3 regions of the Rhizobium sp. UGM030330-04 genome follow, and region 2 is predicted to be linked to each of the others. Evidence: predicted binding sites of a transcription regulator. Region 2 holds the regulator's gene; each other region holds the start of a gene.
What was found. Region 2 encodes PhoB, which activates phosphate uptake and scavenging genes when phosphate is short. Its sites were predicted from a motif close to TGTCATNNANCTGTCAT; they were not measured.
Positions count from the first base shown of each region.

Region 1: a site for PhoB is predicted at 4,055-4,071, ahead of N434_RS20990 (BtaA family protein). Genes of this name have one in related genera too.
Region 3: a site for PhoB is predicted at 2,773-2,789, ahead of N434_RS17140 (DUF47 domain-containing protein). Genes of this name have one in related genera too.

Region 1 is NZ_QKML01000015.1:44,227-51,444, reverse strand. It holds gene N434_RS21010 (J domain-containing protein) at 1-391, opposite strand, end outside; gene N434_RS21005 (pyrophosphate--fructose-6-phosphate 1-phosphotransferase) at 723-1,934, shown strand; gene N434_RS21000 (LysE family translocator) at 1,987-2,622, shown strand; gene N434_RS20995 (lytic transglycosylase domain-containing protein) at 2,747-3,811, shown strand; gene N434_RS20990 (BtaA family protein) at 4,115-5,365, shown strand; gene N434_RS20985 (class I SAM-dependent methyltransferase) at 5,362-6,078, shown strand; gene N434_RS20980 (glycoside hydrolase family 25 protein) at 6,328-7,107, shown strand.
Region 2 is NZ_QKML01000001.1:223,243-230,460, reverse strand. It holds gene pstC (phosphate ABC transporter permease subunit PstC) at 69-1,553, shown strand; gene pstA (phosphate ABC transporter permease PstA) at 1,550-2,869, shown strand; gene pstB (phosphate ABC transporter ATP-binding protein PstB) at 2,884-3,699, shown strand; gene phoU (phosphate signaling complex protein PhoU) at 3,797-4,522, shown strand; gene phoB (phosphate regulon transcriptional regulator PhoB) at 4,553-5,236, shown strand; gene N434_RS01120 (GcrA family cell cycle regulator) at 5,533-6,066, opposite strand; gene N434_RS01110 (aspartate aminotransferase family protein) at 6,498-7,218, shown strand, end outside.
Region 3 is NZ_QKML01000011.1:27,407-34,624, forward strand. It holds gene N434_RS17130 (bifunctional diguanylate cyclase/phosphodiesterase) at 1-1,040, shown strand, start outside; gene N434_RS17135 (inorganic phosphate transporter) at 1,080-2,084, opposite strand; gene N434_RS17140 (DUF47 domain-containing protein) at 2,084-2,728, opposite strand; gene N434_RS17145 (NUDIX hydrolase) at 2,842-3,384, shown strand; gene N434_RS17150 (efflux RND transporter permease subunit) at 3,674-6,826, opposite strand; gene N434_RS17155 (efflux RND transporter periplasmic adaptor subunit) at 6,828-7,218, opposite strand, start outside.

The DNA of each region.
Region 1 (7,218 bases), on a different contig from region 2:
TGACGCTTTCCAGCATCTCGCAATTGTCATGGCCGGAACCGCACAGACCCGCGAGCCGCTCCGCATAGGCCTCGTAACCGGCGACATCCTGACGGGCAAGATTATAAAGACGGGCGACGTTCCTGGCTTCTTCTTCCGGAAAATCGAATATCTGCCGGAAGGCGCGCACCTCGGCATCGTTGACGACGCCGTCGGCTTTCGCCATCTTGGCGGAGAGCGCGATGATCGCCACGGAGAACGAAACTTTGCGGCGTGTTTCCGGGTCACCCTCGAACAGGGTGCGGATGGCTTCCACAACGCGCCCGAGCGCACCGCCCGCCGCGTCGCCGATTGCGCCGAGCAGCCGTTCCCACAGGGATGAAATTTGCAGACAGGCGAAATCGAACATCATGGCGACAAGCATGACGGGATATCGCCGCGAATGCAATATGTCGAGGGGGCCAGCGGCATTAACTTTTATTCATCTTTGCGACAGTTTTGCTTCAGGAACAAGAGCGCGGGAAACGGCGCAACCGAGGTTTTCCACAGGCGCAGCAATCGGACATGGGCGCGTGGCGGCTTCGATGCGGATTGAAACGATTATATTCGACGGGTTTCCTCAAGCCGCTGAAAAACCGCGAGAAATCGGCGTTTTTCTTCATAAATTCACTTTACACCTACACGCGGCTGTCGCATCCATTTGCCAGACATGTCTTTGGGTATACGTGAAAAGGAGAGCCATGATGGCCAAACAGAAAGTCGCAATGCTGACCGCGGGTGGCCTTGCGCCCTGTCTCTCTTCGGCCGTTGGCGGCCTGATCGAGCGCTATAGCGACATCGCGCCTGAAATCGACATCGTGGCCTATCGCTCCGGCTATCAGGGCGTGCTTCTCGGCGACCGTATCGAGATCACGGCGGACATGCGGGAGAAGGCGCATCTCCTGCACCGCTATGGCGGCTCGCCGATCGGCAACAGCCGCGTCAAGCTCACCAACGCCGCCGATTGCGCCAAGCGTGGCCTCGTCAAGGAAGGCGACAATCCGCTGCGCGTCGCCGCCGAACGGCTGGCCGCAGATGGCATCACCATTCTCCACACCATCGGCGGTGACGACACCAACACGACGGCCGCCGACCTCGCCGCCTATCTCGGTGCCAACGGTTACGACCTTACCGTCGTCGGCCTGCCGAAGACGGTGGACAATGACGTTGTACCGATCAAGCAGTCGCTTGGCGCCTGGACGGCTGCCGAAGTCGGCGCCTCCTTCTTCGATAATGTCAGCAACGAACAGAGTGCGGCGCCGAAGACCTTCGTCATCCACGAAGTCATGGGCCGCCATTGCGGCTGGCTGACGGCCGCCACCGCCCGCGCCTATATCCAGAAGACCAGCGGCAATGAATATGTCGAAGGTCTGATGATGAACACGCAGATGAAGAACATCGACGGCATCTATCTGCCGGAAATGGCCTTCGACATCGAAGCGGAAGCCGAGCGTCTGAAAGAGATCATGGACAGGAACGGCTATGTCACCCTGTTCGTGTCGGAAGGTGCGGGCCTCGATTCCATCGTCGCGGAACGCGAAGCGTCCGGCGAAGCCGTCAAGCGCGATGCCTTCGGCCATGTGAAGATCGACACCATCAATGTCGGTGGCTGGTTCCAGAAGCAGTTCGCGAGCCTCATCGGCGCCGAACGCTCCATGGTGCAGAAATCAGGCTATTTCGCCCGTTCCGCCGCCGCCAACGGCGAGGACCTGCGCCTCATCCAGGGCATGGTCGATCTCGCCGTCGAAAGCGCCCTCAACAAGGTTTCCGGCGTTACCGGCCATGACGAAGACCAGAAAGGCAAATTGCGGACCATCGAGTTTCCGCGTATCAAGGGTGGAAAGCATTTCGACCTCTCTGCAAAATGGTTTACCGAAGTGATGGAACACGTCGGTCAGCCGTTCACAGCGGCCTGATTTTACGATAGTCTAAAATAAGACGGCGACAGGGAGGGCAAGGAGGAAGAGAATGTCTGGACAGGCCTGGCTGATTTTTTGTGCAGCATGTGCCGTTGTGTTCGCACTTCCCTCTCCCCTTGTATTCTCTGTTGCCTCCTATGCCGCCATTCGCGGCAGGAAGACGATTTTCGCCTCTGTCAGCGGCGGCGCCCTCGGTATCGTCACGACCATGACGATTTCAGCCATTCCGGTGGCCGGCCTCACCTATCTGCCGCAAGCCTTCGTTGAAATCGTGCAATGGGCCGGTATTGGCTGGCTTATGCTGTTTTTCCTGTGGACCTTCGCCACGCCCGCCGCCCAGGCAGCCAATGCCGACAACGACAATCTGCCCGGCAAATCATGGATCGGCATTTTCAGCGATTGTTACGCCATCGCCGCGCTGCGCCCGCGCTATTTCGCATTCTTTCTGGCGCTGCTGCCGCAATTCGTTTCCACCTCCGGCAACGCCGTTGAAGCGTTCGCCATGGCGCAGGCAGCAACCCTGCTTCTGGCGCTTGCCATGCTGACGGCGCAGGCGCTGTTTGCCGCCTCGACGCTGGCGCTGGTGCGCCGCATGTCGGGCGAGAAAAAAATCAGGCCGAAATACCGTACCCACTTCATTTCCGGCCGTGCCGTCAGCGCCGGATACAGGCGCATTGCAGCCTGAAAAACCGGGAGATTACTCCCGGCTTGCCGCTTTCCTTACAATAGGTTAATGAAGGCTCGACGGGACACTGCCTGCTTCGCTCGACGCGGGGGTATCGAAAGACAGGCATAACGAAGGCGGCAACATGCGAAATTCGGGCAAATTCCGCGGAAGAAGGACACTTCTTCTGTCTTCCACCGTGGGCCTGGCACTGGCATTGGCCGGATGCACCAGCGTCGAATATACCGCGAAGGAAGGGCCTGACGGCCCGAAGATCGCCACGGTTCACCCCGCCACTTCCGGCCAGCCGGCCGCACAGTCGGCAACGGCAGAGACCCCGGCCGGCATCGCTCCGGCAACGCAGACCGCCGAAGCCTCTTCTCACCCTGCGGAACTTCCGACTGCCGTCGCCGTCAAGGGCGGCCGCGTCGCACTGCCGCCGGCATCCGAAATCGCCGCTGCGGCCGCCATCTCTGCCCAGATGCAACCGCAACAGAACGAGATGGCGCAGGCCACCGTGATGACGTCTGCGCCGACCACGGCCGCGGCTCTCGCACCGACAGGCGCCGCTCCGGCCGCAGCCGCAATCGAAACGGCTGACATGGCGGCAAAGTCCGCACCCCACAATGCCGCCGCAGACCTGCCGCAGGTGGTTGCCGTCAAGGGCAGCTTCCCGCCCGCGCCGCCACCGCCCGGTTCACCCTCCATCGGCACCGAACTGACGGCGGAGCGGAAGGTCGTTCCGCTGCCGAAGCCGGATAGCGCGGTTCTGGCCTATGCCGCCGGCCCCACCAATGCCGCCCTTGCCGCCATCCGGCAGAACGAAACGATGACGGCGCCGCTCAGATCGGCGCCAGCCGGACGCGAGAAGCTGAGCGGGCTGATTTCCAAATACGCCACCATGTATGACGTGCCGGAAGATCTGGTACACCGCGTGGTGCAGCGTGAAAGCATGTATAATCCCGGCGCCTATAATGGCGGCCATTTCGGCCTGATGCAGATCAAGCACGCCACGGCCCGCTCCATGGGCTTCGACGGCCCGGCGTCTGGCCTGTTCGATGCCGAAACCAACCTGAAATATGCCGTCAAATACCTGCGCGGCGCATGGCTTGTCGCCGATAACAACCGCGACAACGCGGTCCGCCTTTATGCGCGCGGTTATTATTACGACGCCAAGCGCAAGGGCATGCTGCACGTCCTGCGCAAATAATGGTTTCAGGCTGTTCCGGGAATGCCGTTCAAATAGGAACGGTCTGCCGGAACGCCCGCCCATAAGCCTCGAAAACAACACCTCCGCCGCCCTCGGGCCTGCCCCGGGAACCTGCCATTGCAACGGGCTTTGATTCTTCGGCTCAAAACCGGGGATGGCTTGCATGACGGACCTTGGCCATCAACCCGGGGCACCGTCCGCTTTCCCATCGTCTTTTCGATTCCTGCCTCAGCCCACAGGCCCTGTCATCAAACTGTAGCGTCACGGCTGTAGAGGCCTCTCAATCGACTGAGAGGTGAACATATGACGAGTGCGGCACCCAAGACCGGCTTCAGCAAAAACACGAAACTGAAGTCCGCATTGCTCCAGCACAAGGCACTCTCGAAAAGCGGCCTTTCCGAACGGTTCTTCGGAGTTCTTTTTTCCGGTCTCGTCTACCCTCAAATCTGGGAAGACCCGGAAATCGACATGGAAGCGATGGAGCTTGGCGAAGGTCACCGCATCGTCACCATCGGCTCCGGCGGCTGCAACATGCTGGCCTATCTCTCCCGCAACCCTGCCAGCATCGATGTCGTGGATTTGAACCCGCATCACATCGCCCTCAACAAGCTGAAGCTCGCCGCCTTCCGCCACCTTCCCGCCCATCAGGATGTCGTGCGCCACTTCGGCCGCGCCAATACCCGCAGCAACAGCCATGGCTATGACCGTTTCATCGCCGACCACCTCGACGATACGACCAAGGCCTATTGGTCGAAGCGCACGCTGACCGGCCGCCGCCGCATTTCTGTGTTTGACCGGAATATCTATCGCACCGGTCTGCTCGGCCGTTTCATCGGCGCCGGCCACCTCATGGCCCGCCTGCACGGCGTGAAGCTCACCGAAATGGCCAACAGCCGTACACTGGACGAACAGCGCCAGTTCTTCGACAGCAAGGTCGCACCGCTGTTCGACAAGCCGGTGGTGCGCTGGCTGACGAAGCGCAAAAGCTCGCTGTTCGGCCTCGGCATTCCGCCCCGCCAATATGACGAGCTCGCAAGCCTTTCCGCAAATGGCACGGTTGCCGCCGTGCTCAAGGAGCGGCTGGAAAAGCTTGCCTGCAACTTTCCGCTCAGCGACAATTATTTCGCCTGGCAGGCCTTCGCACGCCGTTATCCCGAGCCGCATGAGGGTGCCCTGCCCGCCTATCTCAAGCCGGAATATTACGAAACGATCCGCAACAACACCGCCCGCGTCGCCGTGCATCATGCCACCTATACCGAGCTTCTTTCCAAGAAACCGGCAAGCGCCGTCGACCGCTATATCCTGCTCGACGCGCAGGACTGGATGACGGACGCGCAGCTCAACGAATTATGGTCGCAGATCAGCCGCACCGCCGCAGCCGGCGCGCGCGTCATCTTCCGCACCGCCGCCGAAAAAAGCGTCATCGAAGGCCGGCTCTCCACCGACATCCGCAACCAGTGGGTCTACCTCGAAGAGCGCTCGAAAGAGCTGAACGCCATGGACCGCTCGGCCATCTATGGCGGCTTCCATATCTATCAAAGGGCTATGGCATGAAAACCATCGGCGAGAATGTGGGCCTTGCAGACAGCGCGCATGCGGGCCTGATGGACCGCATGTATCGCCATCAGCGGCATATCTACGATATCACCCGCAAATATTACCTGCTCGGCCGCGACAGGACCATTTCCAGTCTCGACGTGCCGAAGGGCGGCACGCTGCTGGAAGTCGGCTGCGGCACCGGCCGCAACCTGCTGCTGGCCAGCCGCAAATTTCCCCAGGCCAGACTGTTCGGCCTTGATATTTCCGCCGAAATGCTGCTGACCGCATCCGAGAATTTTGCCGGCAAGGCAGAGCGTCCGCTTTTGCGCGTGGCCGACGCCACCGCCTTCCGTGCCGCCGAATTCGGTCAGCCCGACGGTTTCGACCGTGTCATGATCCCCTATGCGCTGTCCATGATACCGGACTGGGAAAAAGCGATCGAACAGGCGCTCACGGCCCTGAAACCCGGCGGCTCCCTGCATATCGTCGATTTCGGCCAGCAGGAGCAATTGCCGAAGTGGTTCCGCACTCTTCTGCAGGCATGGCTCACCCGTTTTCACGTCACGCCCCGCGCCAATCTTCGTTACGTTCTGGCCAATATGGCCGGTCGTTTCGATGGCAATCTGGAATTCGAGGAGATCGCCCGCGGTTATGCGTGGCGGGCCGTCATCACGCTTCCCGTGCCCCAGGAGCAACCGAAAATCAGCCGCATCCTGGCCGACGCCTGATTCTCGAAGGGATTTCAGCACCTCAGCCCGCGCAGCGGCAGCGGCGGGCTTTGGGGCGTTTCCTGCGGCGCTGATCGGCCATTGCCGCCACAAAAACGCAAATCGCTTCAAATCCAGTGGCTTGCAGGGCGCAAAAAGGCGCGGTGCCTCTTGCCATAACCGCTTGTTTACCATGTTATGGGTAAATCGGGAGATGCGGCGCGCCATTTTTGCGGCCGTGGGATGGACAACACTTTCTTCAGGGTTCCAATGCGGCTGCGTTTATCGGCACTTTTGTCGGCTTTGCTGTTGATCGGCGGCTGCACATCCACGAGTTATGACCTGCTTGAAACCGCATCCGTTTCCAAGCCGAAATTTTCCGATACCGATCCGCAGGATTTCGGCATGAACAACCCGCACCGTCATGAGGTGCATGGCATCGACGTATCCAAATGGAATGGCGATGTCGACTGGCCGACCGTGCGCAAGTCTGGCGTCTCCTTCGTCTTCATCAAGGCGACGGAGGGATCGGATCGCATCGACCCGAAATTCGGTGACCATTGGCGCAGCGCCGCAGCGGCGAATATCCTGCACGCGCCCTATCATTTCTATTATTTCTGCTCGACCGCCGACGCGCAGGCCGACTGGTTCATCCGCAACGTGCCGAAGGACGCCGTCACCCTGCCGCCGGTTCTCGACGTGGAATGGAACCCGGCCTCGCCCACCTGCAAGACGCGCCCGGCGCCCGGCATCGTTCGCGCCGAGATGCAGCGTTTCCTCGACCGTATCGAGGCGCATTATGGCAAACGCCCGATCATCTATACCTCGGTCGATTTCCACCGCGACAATCTCGTCGGCCAGTTCAAGGACTATCATTTCTGGGTGCGCTCCGTCGCCGCGCATCCGACCAAGATCTATGAAGACCGGCAATGGGCCTTCTGGCAATATACGGCAACCGGCGTCGTGCCCGGCGTGAACGGTCCGACCGATATCAATGTCTTTGCCGGCAGCGAGAAAAACTGGCGTAAATGGGTCGCTTCCGCCAAATAAACACGGCCAAGAAGCAACACATTCAAAAAAACCGCGTTCTCACCTGTCGCCAGACCGCGAGACCCGTTTTTTTGTCGCAAACATATGGGTAAAGCGGGCCTACAACCCATT
Region 2 (7,218 bases):
TCGTTTTGATGACTTTTTGATTTGCCCGATATCGCACCGTGCTCTTGAGGCACGCCGAGGGAACTCTAATGAACACATCGATCCTTTTGCTGATACTGGCGCTGATCGGCATCGGCAGTTATCTGCTCGGTAGCCGCCGTGCCGTTGCCCTGTCTGGCGGGCGCCCCGCCAGCATGCATTCCCGCGCCGGTTATCACGGTTCTTATGCAGTTGTCTGGGCGGTTTTGCCCGCGGCGTTCATTCTCGGTGCCTGGCTCATTGTCAGCCCGCTGATCGTCACCTCGGCGGTACGCGGCAATTTTCCTGAAGACGTGCGCGCCCTGCCTGAAGCCCAGCAGAGCCTGACCTATGGCATGGTGACCTCCATCGCCCGCGGCCTGCAGCGGCTGACGGCGGAGGAAACCGCACAGGCCGATGCGGATACGGCTGCGGTAAGGCCGCTTCTGGCATCCAAGGGCGTGGCGATCGCCGGCGACCCTGAGCGTTTCATGGTCGATGCCGCCCATACGCTGAACGCCATGACCTCCACCAGCCGCATCGCCATGATCGCCATCGTTCTGGTGACTGCGCTTGGAGGCGCCGCCTATGCGCTGCGTTCGATTGCTCCGCGCTTCCGGGCGCGCAACAAGGTCGAGAGGGTTATTCTCGCTTCGCTGCTCGTCGCCTCGTCCATCGCGATCCTGACGACGATCGGTATCGTCCTGTCGATGCTGACGGAAGCCATCCAGTTCTTCACCATGGTTCCGGCGCACCAGTTCTTCTTTGGAACGGTGTGGGATCCGCGTTTTGCGGCGGCTGGTGCAACGGACTCGTCCGGCCAGTTCGGTCTGATCCCGCTTCTCGCCGGCACGCTCTATATCGGTTTCGTCGCCATGCTGGTTGCCGTGCCGGTCGGCCTGTTTTCGGCGATCTACATGTCGGAATACGCCTCGCCGCGGCTGCGCTCGGTGGCGAAGCCGTTGCTCGAGGTGCTCGCGGGCATTCCCACGATTGTCTACGGCTTCTTCGCGCTGACGACGGTCGGGCCTTTCCTCAGAGACATTTCCACGCAGATCAGCGGTCTCACGACGGGCAACTACGCCAATTTCATCCAGGCACAGAGCGTCATCACCGCCGGCTTCGTCATGGGTATCATGCTGATCCCCTATGTCTCGTCGCTGTCGGACGATATCATCACCGCCGTGCCGCGTTCGCTGCGCGACGGTTCGCTCGGCCTTGGCGCCACGCGGTCTGAAACCATCAAGAAGGTCATCGTTCCCGCCGCTCTTCCCGGCATCGTCGGCGCGGTTCTGATGACGGCATCGCGTGCGATCGGCGAAACCATGATCGTGGTTCTCGCCGCCGGTGTTGCAGCCCGCCTGCAGCTCAATCCGTTCGAACCGATGACCACGGTGACGGTCAAGATCGTCAGCCAGCTGACCGGCGACCTTGAATTCACCTCGCCGCAGACGCTGGTTGCCTTCGCGCTCGGCATCACGCTTTTCGCCATCACGCTTTGCCTGAATATCTACGCGCTTTACATCGTGCGCAAATACCGGGAGCAATATGAATGACCGACATCGTTTCTCCCGCAGCCGGCGCCGCCGTCAACAAGGCCACCCGCCGTGATATCGGCATCAAGCGCCGCTATGCCGCCGAACGTCGCTTCCGTGCTTACGGAATGGCAGCGATTTCCTTCGGTCTCATCTTTCTCTTCCTGCTGCTTTTCTCGGTGGTCTCCAAGGGTTACACCGCCTTCCAGCAGACGATGATCACCGTTCCGGTCGAGTTCTCAGAACAGATCATCGATCCGAAAAATGAGCGCGCCACCAACCCGGCGAAGCTGATGACGGCGAATTATCCCGTCATTGCCCGTGATGCGGTCGCCAAGGTTCTTGGTGTTGCGCCGACGGATCGTGCCGGTCTTCGTGCCGTCAACCTCCTGATCTCGGACAGCGTGCGCACGCAGCTTCGCGACATCGTCGTCGCCGATCCCGCCGTCATTGGCACAACGCGCACCGTCACGCTTCTGGCGTCGGGCGACGTCGACAGCGCCTTCAAGGGCCAGGTCGACCTGACGGCGGATGAAGCCAATCGCCGTATCTCGAACCAGCAGCTCGGCTGGATGAACCAGCTCGCCGAAAGCGGCCAGCTCGGCAAGCACTTCAACACCGGCATCTTCGTCAACGGCGCTTCGAGCCGTCCGGAAGCGGCGGGTGTGGGCGTGGCGCTGATCGGCTCCTTTTACATGATGCTGATCGTGCTGGTGTTGTCGCTGCCGATCGGTGTCGCAGCCTCGATCTATCTCGAGGAGTTCGCGCCGAAGAACCGTCTGACGGACCTCATCGAGGTGAACATCAACAATCTCGCGGCTGTTCCCTCCATCGTTTACGGTCTGCTTGGCCTCTCCGTCTTCATCAACTTCATGGGCTTTCCCCGTTCGGCCTCGCTGGTCGGCGGCCTTGTCCTGACGCTGATGACCCTGCCGACGATCATCATCGCCACGCGCGCGGCATTAAAAGCCGTGCCGCCGTCGATCCGTGCGGCGGCGCTCGGCCTTGGCGCTTCAAAGATGCAGACGATCTTCCACCACGTCCTGCCGCTCGCCATGCCCGGCATTCTGACCGGCACCATCATCGGCCTCGCCCACGCGCTGGGCGAAACGGCGCCGCTGCTCTTGATCGGCATGGTGGCATTCGTTGCGAATTACCCGACAACGCCGATGGATCCGTCCACGGCACTGCCGGTGCAGATTTACATGTGGGCGAACGAAGCGGAACGCGCCTTTGTCGAAAGAACATCTGGCGCTATCATCATCCTGCTTTTGTTCCTCATCGTCATGAATGTTGGCGCAATCCTGTTGCGTCGCCGCTTTGAACGGCGCTGGTAGAGGGAGATTGAGCAATGAACATGTTGTCGGAAGCAGCAGTTGAAAAGGCGCTGGACAAGAAAATGAATGAAGTTTCATACAAGATGATCGGCAAGGATGTTTCGGTTTATTACGGCGAGAAGCGTGCGCTTTACGACGTGAACCTCAACGTCCGCGAAAACACGGTGACCGCGCTGATCGGCCCGTCCGGTTGCGGCAAGTCCACATTCCTTCGGACGCTCAATCGCATGAACGACACGATCGATGGCTGCCGGGTCACTGGCAAGATCACGCTCGACACCGACGATATCTACGACCAGGCGATCGATGTGGTTGAGCTGCGCGCGCGCGTCGGCATGGTGTTCCAGAAGCCGAACCCGTTTCCGAAGTCGATTTACGAGAACATCTCCTACGGCCCGCGCATCCATGGTCTGGCCCGCAACAAGGCGGATATGGATCAGATCGTCGAACACAGCCTGCAGAAGGCCGGCCTGTGGAACGAGGTCAAGGATCGTCTCCAGGAGTCCGGCACCGGCCTTTCCGGTGGCCAGCAGCAGCGCCTTTGCATCGCACGCGCGGTTGCCGTCAGCCCGGAAGTGATCCTGATGGACGAGCCCTGCTCGGCGCTCGATCCGATCGCGACCGCCAAGGTCGAGGAGCTCATCCACGAACTGCGCGCCAACTATACGATTGTCATCGTCACGCACTCCATGCAGCAGGCAGCGCGTGTTTCCCAGCGCACAGCCATGTTCCACCTTGGTCATCTTGTCGAGGAAAACGAAACGGACAAGATGTTCACCAATCCGGATGACCAGCGCACGCAGGACTACATCATGGGCCGCTTCGGCTGATTTCCGGCCGGCGCTTTATCGAAACCGAACAAGACTGGTGCCTCTGCCGTGCCCGCTGGTGTGCACGTGCATGAAGGCCAAGCCGGAGGATCAGACCGTGACACAGACAACGACCCATTCGCATATTCTGTCCGCCTATGACGAGGAATTGAAGTTCCTGACCCGCCGCATCGCCGAAATGGGCGGTCTGGCCGAGCAGATGTGCGCAGATGCGGTGCGCGCGCTCGTCAATTCCGATGCTGCCCTGGCGCAGAAAGTCATTTCCGATGACACGATCCTCGACCATTCCGAGCGTGAGATCGGCGACAAGGCCATCGTCACCATCGCCAGAAGACAGCCCGTTGCGGCCGATCTTCGCGAAATCATCGGCACCCTGCGTATCGCCGGTGATCTCGAGCGTGTTGGCGACCTCGGCAAGAACACCGCCAAGCGGGTGATCGCGGTTGCCGGCACCGGCGTGCCGCGCAAGCTTGCTCGCGGCATCGAACACCTGTCCGAACTGGCGCTGGTGCAGCTCAAGGAAGTGCTCGACGTCTATTCGACACGTTCCGCCGAGAAGGCCAATGCCATTCGCGAGCGTGATGAAGAAATCGACGCCATGTATACGTCGCTCTTCCGCGAGCTTCTGACCTACATGATGGAAGATCCGCGCAACATCACCACCTGCACGCATCTCCTGTTCTGCGCCAAGAACATCGAGCGTATCGGCGACCATGCCACCAATATCGCCGAGACGATTTATTACATGACCACCGGCAGTCAGCCGGAGGGAGAGCGTCCGAAGGACGACAGTTCCAACACGCTCGGTTCGGTGACCGAGTAACAGACAAGCAGAAGCTTGTGGAGTTAGTATATGGTGCCCAAGATTGCAGTTGTGGAAGACGAGGAAGCGCTGAGCGTCCTGCTTCGTTACAATCTCGAGGCTGAGGGATACGACGTCGACACGATACCCCGTGGAGACGAAGCGGAAATCCGGCTGCAGGAACGTATTCCTGATCTGCTCATCCTGGATTGGATGCTGCCCGGGGTTTCCGGCATCGAACTGTGCCGGCGGCTGAGAATGCGGCCGGAAACCGAGCGGCTGCCCATCATCATGCTGACGGCGCGCGGTGAAGAAAGCGAGCGCGTTCGCGGTCTTGCCACCGGTGCGGACGATTATGTCGTGAAGCCGTTCTCGACGCCGGAGCTCATGGCCCGCGTCAAGGCGATGCTGCGTCGGGCTCGCCCCGAGGTTCTCTCATCGGTGCTGAAATGCGGCGATATTGAGCTGGATCGCGAAACCCATCGCGTTCATCGCAAAAGCCGCGAAGTGCGCCTCGGCCCGACGGAATTCCGCCTGCTGGAATTCCTGATGACCTCTCCGGGCCGAGTGTTTTCCCGCTCGCAACTGCTGGATGGCGTCTGGGGTCACGATATCTATGTCGATGAACGCACTGTCGACGTGCATGTCGGCCGTCTGCGCAAGGCACTCAATTTTTCGCATATGCAGGATGTCATCCGCACCGTGCGCGGTGCCGGATATTCCATGGAAGCCTGACCGCAGCCGAACTGAAGGCCTCGGTCAGGATACATTCGCCCAAAATTGAAAGGCCCGATACCATTGCGGTGTCGGGCCTTTCGATTTTGGACTTTTCTCGAAAGCGGCATCTCAATCTTCGGAGCGCACGATCGACGACCGGTTGATATCCGGATTGTGGCGCGATGTCTGACGGCGATGGAGGAAAGGGCCGGTACTCCATTGGTGCATCGCTCCCCGGAACGGGCCTGCCTTTGCCATAAAAAAACGGGCCCGAAGGCCCGTAGTTTTTGAGTGCTGAATGCGTGCCGCAACACTCAAGCCTTGCGGCGCTCGCTCACCGGCTGGTAGGCGAGTTTCGCATGGAACTTGCAATAGGGCGAAGATTCCAGCGCTTCACAACCGCAGAAATGGAAATCATCCTTCAGCGGATCGCCAACCGGCCATTTGCAGGTGCGCTCCGTCAGTTCCGTCAGCGTCAGGCGGCGGGAAATCGGCGTAACGACGTTTCTGGAGGGAGCGTAATCGAGAACTTCAGCGGTCTCGATGTCGATCTCCTCATGGAGAGCCGTTGCCGCGTTCGAGCGGTTCAGAGCCCGTGCCGGTGCCGCGCTGACGCGAGCCGCGAAATTCGTTGCGCGCGGGGCAGGGGCGGCGGTGCGCTTAGGCGCGGAGCGCGCCGACGTGACCGGGCCGCCAGCCTTGACGCGTCCCGGCAGGTTGAGGCGATGCACCTTGCCGATCACGGCGTTGCGGCTGACGCCGCCCAGCTGTGCTGCTATCTGGCTGGCGCTCAGTCCTTCGGCCCACAATTTCTTGAGTTTCTCGACCCGCTCGTCTGTCCAGTTCATGCCGCTTCTCCGCTTGTCGCGTATATTTCGACAGAATCCCTCTCCGTCTCGCGAGACATGCCGCGAGCGTGGTTTCCGCCGGATTTTAGGTGACTAGTTCCGCCGCAATGCAGTCTAGTAATTAGCGATTAACCTAGTGCCAGCCCGACTCCGTGGCAAGAGTCGCGGGAATCATCTGGAATCGATTTTCCGGTTTTCCCCAACTTGCTGGCGAGTTGAGTCTGAAAGGCAACACCTTGGGGCTCGGCTGCGGCCACATACTAATGCTTGAGAAGCCCGGGAAACGCGGACTTTTGTTGACATCGGCAAGCGAAGTGACAATAGTGCCCCTGCCGCCGCAAGGCGGCATTTTTGATTTTCAGGCGAGGGATAACCCTCGAAGCCTATTGACAACCGTCTGACAGCGCATCCGCGCAAGGAGTGATACAGCCATGGCCGAAGCCGCCGCGCCATTGTTCGATACATTTGCAAGAGCCCCCCTGCGTTTCGAGCGCGGCGAAGGCGTCTGGCTGTTCACGGAAAGCGGCGAGCGATATCTGGATTTTGCGGCAGGCGTCGCGGTCAACTCGCTGGGCCACGCCCATCCGCATCTCGTGGAGGCGATCAAGACGCAGGCCGAGAAGGTCTGGCATGTTTCGAACCTCTATGAAGTGCCGGGGCAGGAAAAGCTCGCTAGGCGGCTGACGGAAGCAACGTTCGCGGACAAGGTCTTCTTCACCAATTCCGGTGCGGAAGCGCTGGAATGTGCCATCAAGACCGCGCGCCGTTATCATTATTCAAAGGGCCATCCGGAAAAATTCCGTATCGTCACCTTCGAAGGCGCCTTCCATGGCCGCACGCTGGCGACCATCGCTGCCGGCGGCCAGCAGAAATATCTGGAAGGTTTCGGCCCCAAGGTTGAAGGTTTCGATCAGGTTCCCTTCGCCGATGTCGACGCGCTGAAGGCGGCCATCACGGACGAGACGGCGGCGCTTTTGATCGAGCCCATTCAGGGCGAGGGCGGCATTCGCGCGCCCAGCAAGGAATTCCTGCAACTCCTGCGCGGATTGTGCGACGAGCACGGTCTGCTGCTGATCTTCGATGAGGTCCAGACGGGCGTTGGCCGCACGGGCAAGCTGTTTGCTTATGAACAGACGGGCGTCGCGCCCGATA
Region 3 (7,218 bases), on a different contig from region 2:
ATGAATTCGTCATACTGACGGCCCGGCATACGAAGGCGGAGGAAGCACGGCTGCTTGCCGAGACCATTCTTGGCATGTTCGCCCTGAAAATGAATGTCGCCAATGATCCGACCTCCGTCGGCGTCAGCATCGGCATTGCGGTTTTCCCGCGTGACGGTCAGGATGACGAAAGCATCATGCATGCCGCCGATCTGGCGCTTTACCGCGCCAAGGTGGGCGGGCGTGGCATATTGGCCTTCTATGATCCGCTGATGGACCAGGAGGCGCGTGAGCGCCGCCAGCTCGAGACGGATCTGCGGCTCGCCATCAATCGCAACGAGCTGCTTTTGAACTACCAGCCGGTTCTGTCCGTCGAATGTGGCCAGGTCGTCGGTTACGAGGCGCTGGTGCGCTGGCAGCACCCGACGCGGGGCGTCGTCTCGCCGGATATCTTCATCCCCATCGCCGAGGAAAGCGGGATCATCATCTCGCTCGGCGAATGGGTGCTGCGCGAGGCCTGCCGTCAGGCAAGCACCTGGGCGCCGCATCTGAAAATCGCGGTCAACGTCTCGCCATTGCAGTTTTCCCTGGCCAATCTCGGCCATGTCGTCTGCACCGTCCTCATGCAGACGGGCCTTTCGCCCGGCCGGCTGGAACTGGAAATCACCGAAGCCGCCCTTCTCAAGGATCGCAAGGCGACGCTCATCATCCTCAACCAGCTGAAGGCGCTGGGTGTCGCCATTGTCATGGACGATTTCGGCACGGGTTATTCTTCCCTCAGCAATCTCCAGAGTTTCCCCTTCGACAAGATAAAGATCGACCGCAGCTTCATCGCCGCCATGAGCGACGACGACAACGCTCGCGCCATCGTGCGTGCCGTGATCGGTCTTGGCCGGAGCCTCGACCTGCCGGTGACGGCGGAGGGGATCGAAACCGATGCGCAATATCGCATGGTTGTCGATGAAGGATGCGCGCAGGCGCAGGGTTACCTCTTCGGCAAGCCGGATGTGGCGCCTGCCGAGGCGGCGGGCACCACCACGCGCAAGAAATATTCCGTTTGACGCGATACAGGGGAACGGCGTTCGGGTGGAGGAAACCTGTCAGCCGAACAGCGATGTCAGTCCGTAAACGGCGGCGGAGATCAGCGCCGCCGCCGGCATGGTCACGATCCAGGCGATGACGATGTTGCCCGCAAGCCCCCAGCGCACCGCGGAGACGCGGCGGGCAGCCCCCACGCCGACGATGGCGCCGGTGATCGTGTGGGTGGTGGAGACCGGAATTCCGAGCCATGTCGCGCCGAACAATGTCAGCGCGCCGCCGGTTTCGGCGCAGAAGCCCTGCATCGGGTTCAGCCGGGTGATCTTGGAGCCCATGGTATGCACGATGCGCCAGCCGCCGAACAGCGTGCCGAGCGCCATGGCCGACTGGCAGGAAATCACCACCCAGAAAGGCACGTAGAAGCTCTCGCCCAGATGCCCCTGGCTGAACAGCAGCACGGCGATGATGCCCATGGTCTTCTGCGCGTCGTTGCCGCCATGCCCGAGCGAATAAAGCGAAGCGGAGATGAACTGCATGACGCGGAAGGTGCGGTCCACCGCAAAGGGTGTCTGCCGCACGAACAGCCAGGATACGGCGAGTACCAGAAGCAGGGCAAGGAAGAAGCCGATTGCCGGTGACATGAAGATTGCCCCGACAGTTTTCAGCAGGCCCGACCAGACGATGGAATCGAAGCCCACTCTCGCCAGTCCGGCGCCGACGAGGCCGCCGATCAGCGCGTGCGACGAGCTTGAGGGAATGCCGAAAATCCAGGTGACGATGTTCCAGACGATCGCACCCATCAGCGCCGCGAAGATGACCTGCGGCGACACGATGGCCGGATCGATGATGCCGGTGCCGAGCGTTTCCGCCACATGCAGGCCGAAGAACAGGAAGGCGATGAAGTTGAAGAAGGCCGCCCAGGCAACCGCATATTGCGGGCGCAGCACACGGGTGGACACGATGGTGGCGATGGAATTTGCGGCGTCGTGGAGACCGTTCAGGAAATCGAAGAACAGCGCGATGGCGATGAGGCCGACAAGCAGCGGCAGGGCAAGCGCGACATCCATCAGACGTTCTCGATAACGATGCCGCTGATTTCGTTGGCCACATCCTCGAATCGGTCGACGACCTTTTCGAGTTCGCCGTAGATCTCGCTGCCGATCATATAGGCCATGGCGTCACCGGCCGCACCGTGGCGGCGGAAAAGGTCCTTCAGTCCCTGATCGTGCAGATCGTCGGAGCGGCCTTCGACGCGGGTGACCTCTTCGGCAATCGCCGACAGGCGCTGCGCGTTGGTGCCCACCTTTTCGAGAAGCGGAATGGCTTCGGCAATCAGGTTTGCCGCACGCACGATCTCGTGACCCATCTCTTTCATCAACGGGTCGAATTCGCTCTGTTCGAAGAGGCGGATGGTCTTTACCGTCTTGTGCATCATGTCGATGGCGTCATCCATGGACTGGATGAGGTCCTTGATATCGCCACGGTCGAAGGGCGTTATGAAACTGCGTCGCACCGCAAGCAGCACGTCGCGGGTAATGCCGTCCGCCTGGTCTTCGAGGGAAACGATAAGGTCGCAGTTTCTCTCGACGTCGATGCCGCTCAAGAGGTGGTCCAGAGCTGCAGCCGCTTTAACGACCGTTTCCGAATGTTGGCTAAACAGGTCGAAAAAACGGTCCTCGCGCGGCATCAGCTTGCGGAAAATGCTCATCATGCGAATTGGCCCTCAATGGCGCTATTTATGTTGTGGGGGGTAATTGTCATAAAACTGTCATAAATGCAGGCGGGGCATTGATGCAACCCGGAAAATCAGCACTATCAACGGATATGAAATCCTCCAAAAAAAGCCGGAAAGCCCGTCCGGCGCGCGCCCTGACATTACTTCAGCAACTCGCTGCCGTTCCCGAAAAGCTGTTCACCGGCGCTTTCCGGCAGCAATATGCCGCCTTGTGTTTTCGCTATGGTGGCAACGGGGACGATGTTGAAATCCTGCTTGTCACCTCGCGCACCAGCAGGCGCTGGATCATTCCGCGCGGCTGGCCGATGAAGCGCAAGAAACCGCATGAGGCGGCGGCGATCGAGGCGTGGGAGGAGGCCGGCGTGCGCGGCCGGGTAAGAAAGGAAGCGGTTGGCCGCTATACCTATCTGAAGATGCTCGACAATGGCGATGTCGTTCCCTGCGTCGTCGATGTGTTCCAGATCGAGGTGACGGGCGCGGAAACGAGTTTCAAGGAGCGTGGTGAGCGCCTGCTGGAATGGGTGCGTCCGGATGAGGCGGCAAGGCGGGTCCGCGATATCGAACTGAAATCGCTGCTGGTCGATTTCAGGCCCAGGGGCAAAAGGAAAGGCCGGACGGGCGAGGGGGCGTAACGGGCTGCCCTGTTCCCGTGAGCGGCGCCCGGACCTGACGCTGTAATGCCGGGGCAATACGACATGCCCAGTTTCACCGGATGCGTTTCGTCAGGTGTATTATGCGTTTATGTCGTGCCGCCCTGCGGCTTCTTGCCCGTTACATTCATCCCATTATCGTTTTCGCCGTGCTTCTGGCCGGGCCGGTCACCATCCTTCTGCTTCGGTGACAGCCTTCGCCACCTTTGACGGGAAAAGCCTTGCCGCTTCTTCCGTCAAAGGCCGGATTCCATGCAAAACGCGGGTGTCTTCACCCGGCTTGCACCTCACCGGGGTGGGCCGGGTGCTCCGCTTTCTCCGCATCGTCAGGCGCTTTCGGCATCAGGTGGGCAAAACGCCTGACGATGCTGTCGATATAGGAGAGGATGGTCGGCACGACGATCAGGGTGAGGAGGGTGGAGCTGATGAGGCCGCCGACCACCGCATGCGCCATTGGCGCGCGCTGAGCGCCGCCGCCGCCGATTGCGAGCCCGAGCGGGATCATGCCGAAGATCATCGCAAGCGTCGTCATGATGATCGGCCGGAAGCGGATGACGCCGGCGTTCGCCAGAGCCTCGTTGAGGGAAAGCCCGCGCTTCCTCTCGCGGTTGGCGAAATCCACCAGCAATATGCCGTTCTTGGTCACGAGGCCCATCAGCATGATGAAGCCGATCAGCGAGAACATGTTGATCGTGCTGCCGGCCACCATCAGGCCCAGAAGGACGCCGGCCAGCGAGAGCGGCAGCGAGGCCATGATGGCGAGCGGCTGCAGGAAGCTGCCGAATTGCGAGGCAAGCACGATATAGATGAAGATAACCGCCATGATGAGCGCCTTGACCATGTGGCCGATGGTCTCCTGCATGGTCTCGGCCTCGCCGCCGAAGCGGATGCGGTAACCGTCGGGCAGGTCGCGGGCGGCCGTCAGGTTTCGCACGGTCTCCATCACTTCGCCGAGCGAGCGGCCGGCAATATTGGCCGAAACCAGCACTTCGCGGCGATTGTCGATGCGGCGGATCTCGGCGGGCGCCGGCACGGTGCCGATCTCCGCGACCTGATCGAGATGCACCATCTCAGGTGCGCCATTCGATGCGTTGCGGCCGGTTGCGATCATCAGCTCGCCCAGTCTTGTGGCGTCGGAACGCCGTTCGCCGGGCAGGCGCACCACGATATCGTGGCTGTTGCCGTCCGTATCCGTCCATGTCGACACATCCTCGCCGCCGATGAGGGGAGAGAGTGCGGTGGCGAGATCGGAGCGGGATATGCCGAGATCGCTCGCCGCCTGACGTTTCAGGCGCACGGAAAGCACCGATGTGACGTTGCGGGCGCTGGAATTCACATCCACGAGGCCGGGGATTTTTTTCATGTCGTCCACCAGACCGGCGGCGATTTTTTCGAGAACGGCGCGGTCGTCGCCGAGGATGCTGATCTGCACCGGGCTTTCGCCGCCGCCAAGACCGTTCTGAAGGATCGCGACCTCTATGCCCGGTATGGCCGAAAGGCGCTTGCGGACCGGTTCGGCCAGCGTGGCGGGTGTTTGCGTGCGCGCTGCCAGCGGCACCAGCCCGACCAGTACCGCGCCGCGCTGTTTGCCCGCCGCCCCGCCGGTGTTGATGGTGGAATAAAGCGTCTCGACCTCGGGAAACTCCCTCAGTGCGTTTTCGACCTGTCGCACCTTCGCCGTCGTGTAGTCCAGGGAAGAGCCCGCCGGCGCCGTGACGGTGACCTGGAAACGGCCCTCATCGGTATCAGGCACGAATTCCACGCCGACCAGCGGCACCATGAACAGGCTGCCGATGAAGATGCCTGATGTGGTGAGCAGGGTGGCGAGGCGGTGGCGCAATGTCCAGCCGATCAGACGTCGATACCGCTCGGCCAGCCATTCGAAGCCGCGATCGAAACGGGCGACCAGCCGCCCGACCGGGCCGCGTTTTGTGTCCGGATGTGTATCCGGATCGTACCAGACGCTCGAAAGCATCGGGTCAAGGGTGAAGGCAACGAAGAGGGAGATCAGTACCGCCGCTGAGACCGTCACGCCGAACTCGTAGAAGAACCGGCCGACAATGCCGTCCATGAAAGCGACCGGCAGGAAGACCGCGACGATGGTGGCGGTGGTCGCGACCACCGCGAGCCCGATTTCGTTGGTGCCGTCGAGTGCGGCGCGGATATGGGATTTGCCCATATGCAGATGCCGGGTGATGTTTTCCCTAACGACGATCGCGTCATCCACCAGAATGCCGATGGAGAGGGTGAGAGCCAGGAGGCTGAGGGTATTGAGGGTGAAACCGAGAAAATCGATGACGACGAGTGTGCCGATGATCGCGATTGGCAGTGTCAGCCCGGTGATGACGGTGCTGCGCCAGGAGTTCAGGAACAGGAAGACGATGGCGATGGCGAGCGCCGCCCCTTCGATCAATGTCATCTGCACCTGATCGACGGATTCGCGGATGGGCGTGGAGGTATCCGTGACAATGCGCAATTGCACATTGTGCGGGGCAAGCTCGGCATTGAGTTCATCGAGGCGGTTCCTCACATCCGTGACCACCTGCACGGTATTGGCGTCCTGAACCTTGACGATGTCGATCGCAAGGGCTGTGCGGCCATTATAAAGCGCGCGGTTTTCGGCATCGGCTGCGCCTTCGGAAACCGTGGCGACGTCACGAAGCGGGATTGCCACACCTCCTCGCCTCGCCACCACCATGTCCAGCAGCGCCTGCGGCTCCCTGATGCGGCCCTGAACCTGGATGGTTCGTTCGGATACGGTATCGACGATGCTGCCGGCCGGGCTGTCGCCATTGCCGGTGCGCAGCGCGTTCACCACCTCGTTGATGCCCACCCCGAGCGCGCGCATGCGCGTCTCGTCTATCGCAACGTCGATCTGCCGCTTGCGGCCGCCGACCAGGGTTGCCTGTCCGACACCCGCAACCGTGGTCAGCTGGCGCACCACCTTCTGATCGGCAAGGGCGGTGAGCGCCGGCACATCCAGCGACGGTGAACTGATTGCCAGCGACAGGATCGGTTCAGCCGCGGGGTCGAAGCGGGAGACGGCCGGTTTCTTGGCCTCTTCCGGCAAATTCGTCTCGATTGCGGCGACCTTGTCGCGCACCTCCTGCGCTGCGGCCGCAGCCTGGACCTCGAGCTTGAACTTCACGACGACCACCGAGCGCCCTTCGTAGGAGGTCGAGGTGATCTCATCCAGTCCGCCGATGGCGTTCAGCGCATCCTCGACCGGGCGTGTCACTTCGGTTTCCACGGTCTCCGGCGTCGCGCCGGGATAGGTGGTGACCACCACCACGACGGGCACGTCGACATTGGGATATTGATCAAGCCCCAGACGCTGCAGCGAAAACATGCCCATGACAAGAAGCGCCACCATCATCATGGTGGCGAAGACGGGATGGGAAACGGATATGCGGGTCAGGAACATCTCAGCCTGCCCTGTCTATGGTCACGGCCATGTCGGGCTGCAATTCCGGAAGCGGAGCGGTCAGGATTGTTTCGCCATCCTTAAGCCCGGCGGCGACCTCGATCAGGCTGCCGTCGTTCCAGCGTGATCCCAGCGCCACCGTCTGGCGGCGGAGATGGCCATCCAGGACTTTCAGAACGTGATAACCGGTTTCATCCTTGCGCAGTGCTATGGCGGGGACCACGAGCGCATCGTTTTTTTCGCGCACGAGGATCGACCCGCTGGCAAACATCCCGCCCCACAGCCGCCCGTCGTGATTGACAAGCCGCAGGTAGACGGCGACGAAACGCGTGCCATCTTCGGCAACCGGGCTGATCCGCTCGACGGTGCTCGGGACGGTCTGGCCGCTGATG